2 regions of the Paenibacillus sp. FSL P4-0338 genome follow, and region 1 is predicted to be linked to the other one. Evidence: riboswitches for the same ligand, from Rfam matches in the RefSeq annotation. Region 1 holds a riboswitch; the other holds the start of a gene.

Evidence for each region. A riboswitch is a leader RNA that binds a small molecule or an ion and turns the genes downstream of it on or off. The one in region 1 is predicted to bind cyclic di-AMP.
Region 2: linked by a shared signal. The riboswitch ahead of MKZ07_RS33380 (C40 family peptidase) and the one ahead of MKZ07_RS26290 (hypothetical protein) in region 1 are both predicted to bind cyclic di-AMP.

The regions. Positions count from the first base shown of each region.
Region 1 covers NZ_JBBOCG010000002.1:512,841-516,410, forward strand. Annotated here, with positions in the region: gene MKZ07_RS26280 (family 43 glycosylhydrolase) at 1-464, shown strand, start outside; gene MKZ07_RS26285 (hypothetical protein) at 483-680, shown strand; gene MKZ07_RS26290 (hypothetical protein) at 1,200-1,655, opposite strand; cyclic di-AMP (ydaO/yuaA leader) riboswitch at 1,790-1,959, opposite strand; gene MKZ07_RS26295 (WD40 repeat domain-containing protein) at 2,165-3,496, opposite strand.
Region 2 covers NZ_JBBOCG010000003.1:15,901-19,470, reverse strand. Annotated here, with positions in the region: gene MKZ07_RS33390 (M1 family metallopeptidase) at 1-763, shown strand, start outside; gene MKZ07_RS33385 (hypothetical protein) at 773-1,606, shown strand; cyclic di-AMP (ydaO/yuaA leader) riboswitch at 1,819-1,957, shown strand; gene MKZ07_RS33380 (C40 family peptidase) at 2,015-2,443, shown strand; cyclic di-AMP (ydaO/yuaA leader) riboswitch at 2,831-2,973, shown strand; gene MKZ07_RS33375 (C40 family peptidase) at 2,978-3,469, shown strand.

The DNA.
Region 1 (3,570 bases):
GTGCAACCTCCCTTCATTATGAAGTTCAAACCAAGGTGGAATTTCATCCCGATCATTATTCGGAAACGGCGGGGATGGGGCTATACTATGATTCGAATAATTGGCTGTATGTTCACTTGACCCACTCCGAATCAGAGGGCACCGTTCTATCTGTGCTGCAGGCCAAGCTGGGGGAACGTATTGAATTGGTCCACAATTACATTCCAGTCCCTGAAGACACAGCGGAGCTCAAGCTGATCTATCATTCAGGCATCGCGAGTATCCTTTACCGCTTCGGGGATAACGGAGATTGGCAAGCTTTTGCAGAGAATATCGATGCTCTCTATCTGTCGGATGAAGGCGTGAACGGGGAGCCGGGGGAGATTGGCGGATTTACAGGCTTGTTCAATTTCATCGGCTCCGTGGATGCCCACCAGCATGACTCCTACGCTGATTTTGAGTACTATAGAGTTAAGAATTACTAACAGGAGTGGTGAATGGTTGTGAAGAAAAGTAGACAAACCCCCGTGCTGGTCGCGGTCTCTATCCTGCTCATTATTGTCAGCAGCCTGATCCCCTCGGCTCAGTCGGCTTGGCTGGGGGCGTTACAGACTCTTATGCTGGGAGCCGGATTGCTCGGCTGCTGTATGGCTTTTTGGCGGTTTGCCAAGGGCGGTAAGGGTGGTAAGGGCAAGAGCTGAGTTCTATGTACTGAACGGTTGGCGAAGACAGGATCGATGCATCGGATGGTTGAGCTATGTAAGGTGAGCCAAGCACTGTATGGATGCTGGTGCTGAGAATCAAGGACTAAGTCGCGGCGGATGCTGCGGCTTTTTTTGATAGAATCTATATGTTTTGGGATCCCCGCAAAGTACCTGAGTCATTTATCGAAGCTAAAGCCCCACTTTGAGGGGGCATTTTGTTTTGTAGGGGGACCCAGAGGCCCTTATTTTGTGAAAAAGACCGATTCTCTCCCCTTTGCGGACAGAGAGGACGTTAAAGGGCTGTGTGGAGAGGGAAATGAGGCGGAATAGGTTAATTAAGCGCCTCTCAGTCCGCATGGCCTTCGGAATGGTCCCATTTGCCGAAATAGGGGATCTGTAGTCCGCATGGCTCACCATCCATCACCTTCTTCGACATCCGTACCCTAATCCCGCCACATCCAACTCGTTCCGCGGCTCTCATTCCTATAGCCCGCGTATCCCGCGTTATACCCAGTCTCATCCCGCCGAAGGACGATGGACCGCAGGCAAGGCAGAATGGGCGGCTGCCATCTGTTCGCGTATTCCTCTAAGCCGGGCCTTCAGCTCGGGGATGCTGCAATCCAGGATCTGGCTGATGTCGGGCAGGGGGAGCTGGATGCCGTACCATAAGGCACTGGCAACGTGATCGTCCCAATTAAGCAGGGTAGCAGCGCAGCGGCTATGATCCCGGGCGAGCACAGCACATTGGCGGATGCACTCTCTGTAGGCAGCCGCAGCAGCGCTGTCCCCTGAGAGGCTGCTCTTCAGCCATAGTGGATGGAGTGCCACGAAGGTGGCGGTGGTTGCTTGCTCGGCGCGGGCGCCTTTTTCCAGCAGAAGGCAGCTTAGCGCATAGACGGGACTGCTATATTGCCGGGTGTAGTGGTTGAATCCGGCAGCAGCAGCTGCCGTGGGCGATAAGGGGTCAGGCATGTGGTCACGTTCCTTTCTGAATCTATACTGTGCAATTCATTCCAGCGCGCAAAAAACCGCAGGCAGAGGAGGACCTCTGCCTGCGGTTGTGGATAACAGGCGTAAGACGCCTGGCACAAAAGCGTGGCGGATCAGGGCTCTCTCCTTACGCTTACGAGGTTAGCTGTCGGATTCGGACGGTGAGAGTCGCCCTACCTGCCGGAGACCTGCGCGTGGCATTCTCCTTCGGATTCACCCCAAGTCGGCCTGACGGCCGGATGGTTCCCCCGTTTTCCACATGACGGAAATTCAGCGTGCATGCATTGCTTGTTTTCATGAATGCATTCATTTGCTTTCAACACGAATCATACTCTTTTCGGAGGGGGTTTGTAAAAATGGAAAAGAGTGCTATTCGCCTTTTTTTCAGCAAATGGCTGAATGGCTGTGCATAGGGAAGCTAAAACACCTATATGTAGCAGATTATCTGCCATTTATCTCGCTCAAGCGCTGTTTTTTATTTTTGGCAGAGATCACCACCACAGCGGAACCTTCTGATTCTTCCAGGCAATGATCCGCTTCACCTCACGAACGGTTCCTGTTGTAATCTCATAGTCGCTGCGCTGCGCTGCATGAAGGTCCAGGAAGTGCAGCATCCCTCCATAAGTCCCAACAGCCAGCAGCGTCTCATCCGGATTGATAGCTAACCCTGAAATAGTGCTTCCGGCATAATAACGCCACAGCTCCCGCCCCTCTGCATCAATGAGCCTTAAGTAGCCATAAGCGTCGCCAATGACAACACCCTCTTTCAGCGCTGCCGCTGCATACACCCGGGCTTCCTCGTTAACAAGCGGATATTCCTGGTCTGCCGGGAGTTTTCCTGCTACCACATCTTCAAGGGGAACGGCAAGGGTAACGCCATTATAGAAGTGGCAGGCATTGAACCATACGCTATGCTGGTCCTTCGTAAATATAGTATAGTGCGGGTAACTGGATTCCGGATTGAATAAGTGAACCTGCCCTGAAGTTATGTCATATAAAAGATGATCACTGCCCTGGCTGCCATAGGAAATCCATCTTCCATCCGGAGAGACGGCACCATGCGGCATGTCAATTTCAATGTGCTCTATCTCATCTGCTTTATATTCTTCGAGATCAGGATGCAGCAGATTCACCTCCCAGGGCTTCTCCTCCGATTGCTGGACCAGGAAAATTCCCTGGCTCATAACAAGCAATAACGCCCCGCCCCCGTTAAAAGGAATGACCTGCTCCAAGGGTAACGCCTGGTCCAGGCTGTCTATGTCCAAGACGGGAAAGTCCGGGTCCAGCGCTTGAATCGTTCCATTCAGCTCACGCCATGAGAGGGTTGCTACAACTGTGCCCTGAAGTGTGCTGTTCATGGATTGCATAATGGTAATCCCCTGAGTTCCGGCGAGCGCATAGAACTGATTATCAGGTGATGCCCCAACCAGGCTAAACTCGCCGAATACGGAAATAACATCCTTATGTACAACCACAACTGCATTCTTCTCCCAGGGGGTACCGGTGCTGAATACCACAGCATCATCACTGATGAAATGGATACCGCGAATCGCCTGCATCTCCTTCTGAAAGTGGCCGGAGAGCGGCCACGTTGCCGCCGGCAATTGCGCCCGCAGCTCAGCCATCTCACCGTGCTCATTAGCTCCTCGAATCATCTTATAGATTTTGGCGGCGAGGGTCCCGCGTGTATCCTCTGCGGGTTCATTTCCCGCTTTGTCCCAGCCTTCAGTCAGTCCTTTATGTACGAATTGGTTAACGTCGCTCGCATAACGCTGCCCTTCTTCACGCCATTTGGCAGCCTGCTCATTTTGTAGCCAGTTCAATTGATCAGTCCTCCTGTTCCAGATATATATAAATATACATATTTTACATCAATGAATCGCAAAAAAAGGTGCTG
Region 2 (3,570 bases), on a different contig from region 1:
GGCCAGTAATGAATTCGAAGAAGCCTGGCTTGATGAGAGCTTCACCTCTTATGCTGAAGACCGGCTAATGGAACAGGAATACGGCGTGGTCTCAAGCCTGCCGCTTCAGTCCAGCCTGGTCTCCTCTTCACAGCCTCTTACGCTGGAGACCTGGAAATACACTGGTGATGATGCCTACACGCGCAATGTGTATATCCGGGGCAAGCTGGTGCTGAAGGATATGGAACGCATCGCCGGAACCAAGAATATGGACGCCATCCTCGCCGCCTATGCCCGCAAATACCGCTTCCAGCATCCGTCCACCGCCGACTTCCAAAAGGTTGTGGAGAAAGTGACCAAGCAATCCTGGCAGACTTATTTTGAGCGTTTTGTCTATAGCGGGGGTGCACCCGACTTCGCAGTTGATGATATCAGGCTCACGGTCGGACGGGACAACGGCGACGGCGGGGGGATCCGCTATAACGCTGTGGTCGATGTAAGCAATAAGGGCAGCCTGTACCCTGATGTTCCCGTGAAATTCACCTTCGCAGACGGGTACACTGTGCAGCAATACTGGAATGACGAGGGTAAGGCTACCTCCTTTGAGTTAGCGTATAAAGCTCCGCTGGTCTCCGCAGAGATCGATCCGGGGCATTCCATTCTGCTGGAGAGCAGGCATCTTAATAATTTCAAAATGGCGGAGCTTGAGCCGCGCACACTCTCCCGCTGGACGCTTAGCGCATCTACTCTGCTTGAAACCCTGCTCGGAACTCTTGTCTGGTGAGGTGAAGGAATGGTGAAAAGTTCAATTGCCCGCGGTTGGATCAGCATGAAAGAACAGTTCTATATATTGATTCTGCTATTTATCTACCGGCTGTTCTGGGGTTATTTCCTGTACAAATTCATTAAAAGTGCGGTTGTCCCCGTCCTGCTACGCTACCCGGATGCGAATGCCGGCGGCAGCGGAATAGGCAGGCTGCTGTATTATATCGAGGGGCAGACTGCGCTGCGCACCGACCCCGCCGTCCAGCACTGGCTGTGGATGCTGCTGGCGCTGACAGTGCTAAGGCTGCTGCTGACTCCCTTTATCCGTGCAGGGCTGCTGCACGAGCTTCATCAGGAGCGCGACGGAGCGCGGGGACTGTTCTTTTTCCCGGGAATGAGAAAATATGGGCTGCCGGTGCTGGCGTTCAGCCTGGCCGAATGGGCACTAACCCTCCTGCCGCTCTATTGGCTGCTTCCACGCATGTACCGTCATCTGCTCAGCGGCGTTCTCGATGTTCAGCTCCTGCTCAAGCTTGTGCCCTGTGTGCTGGGCTGGCTGCTCTATCTATTCCTTGTCCGCAAGCTTCTGCTCTATATGCAATTCGGCTATACCGCAGGTACCGGCATGTTCTCCTCGCTGCTAATCTGCCTGAAGGTGTTGATGCCTTCGATCGGTATTTCCGTCATTCTGGGGGCGGGAAGCCTGGCCGTAATTCTGCTCTGTAGCGCCTCTGCTCTGTTCTATCCCGGATTGCCGGCACTTATGCTCCGCCAGGCAGCTCCGCTGCCCTCCACGCTGTTCAATATGTGGGGAATCGCTGCCCAGTACCACCTCTGGTCCAGTAAATCATTTCCACAATAATAAGCTGCTACAGCGGCATACTAAAAAGAGTCACAGCCCCTCATCAGGGAGCAGGACTCTTTTTTGCTTGAAGAGAAGGACAAAAGCATTTGCAAAAGGGTAAATCGTCTGATACAATGATGCCTGTACCACTAGTAACAAAGTTGTAATCTTTCAAACAGAATCTTCCGTATCTATTGCAATTTAATCAATGCCGATAAGTCACTGTTCTGGTGCATAAAACGCCGAATTCCCTGCACCGGGAAGTGGGGGAACCATATTTTGGGTGAATTGATCTCGCTTTAGAGGGGTCATAGGGGAACCTTCTACCGAATCCTTAAGCTAACCTCGCAGGCCCTGGAAGGAGTACATCTTTTGATTAGACAGAATTTCAAGAAAAAATGCACCGCAGCGGCGCTGGGTCTTGTGATGGTATTCACACTCGGAGCGGGCAGTGCCTTCGCAGATTCCAAAATGGATACTGTGATTTCAAAAACCATTGGAACGTCGTATAAAACCGGGGGCACAACCACCAGCGGCTTCGACTGTTCCGGATTTACCAAGTATGTGTTCAAGAATGTCGGGCTTACCTTGCCCCGTACATCCAAAGCACAGTACAAAGTTGGAACAACAATATCCAAGAGCAATCTACGCTCCGGAGATCTCGTGTTCTTCAATACTCTGGGTAACGGAGTTTCCCATGTCGGTATTTATGTTGGAAACGGGAAGTTCGCACAGTCCTCCAGTTCACGTGGTGTAACCATCAGTTCGATGAGCCAGTCTTACTGGGCCAACCGCTACGTTGGCGCCAAAAGAGTAATGAGCACAACAGCCTACCAAGCTGTCGCTTACGATTGAACCTTTGAAGCATACCCCGAATATTTCAGCCTCTAACAACTAAATGTAACTTATACGAGCCCGGGATGATTATTGCCGTAATCATTTCCGGGTTTTTCCTTTTCCTTATTCTACCTTTTACCCGAATCCACAGCCTTGAAACAGCATTTTATTGCAAAAACAAAGAAAAAATCATATTAAATAACCCCGGCGCATAGATATGAGTCTTTCGAAAGGGCTATAACTCTAAAAAACAGCAAAAAAGATGGATTAATATGTTATAAGTGATTGCCAAGCGCCTTAGTCTTTGTTACAATTATCGCAGTGAGCTTTTAGTAACATTTTTGTAATTATTGAATCGCTTTTAACAAAGGTTTTGTCATGTATTGAATGAACCGCTAATCCTAATCAACAGTCGTGCCGAGTTCCCTAATGAATTAGGGAAACGGGGGAACCACTTTGGGTGAATTGACCTCCTATTCTAAGAGGGGTCATAGGGGACCTTCAACCGAACCCTTAAGCTAACCTCGTAGGCATTGGAAGGGGTATTTACTTTTGAAGAAGAAGCTAGCAGCCGCAGTACTAAGCTTGTCCATTATCTTCACAATCGGAGCAGGAAGCGCTTTCGCGGATTCCAAAATGGATAAAGTGATCGACAAAGCCATCGGAACCAAATACGTATCCGGCGGTACATCAACTAACGGGTTTGATTGCTCCGGATTTACAATGTATGTTTTTGATAAGATCGGCATTAACCTGCCCCATCAATCCGGCTCTCAGTACCAGATGGGTACTGACGTGTCCCGTGACGAGATGAGACCAGGCGATCTTGTATTCTTCAATACAAGCGGTAAGGGCATATCCCATGTAGGTATCTATGTTGGTGACGGCGAATTCGCCCATGCCTCTTCCTCACGCGGTGTAACCATCAGTTCGCTGAGTGACAGCTATTACGTCAACCGCTACGTTGGCGCCAAACGAATCATGAGTACAGATGCCTACAAGACTGTAGCTTCGGATTCCCAAGACAACGATGATGTACAATAATTCTTTGTAACCTACGCTCTTTTCCAAGATTTTTGCCGAAATCTTGGAGAAGGGCTTTTTTTTGTCTATAAAATTACTTACCCGTCTCTATATTTGTAAAA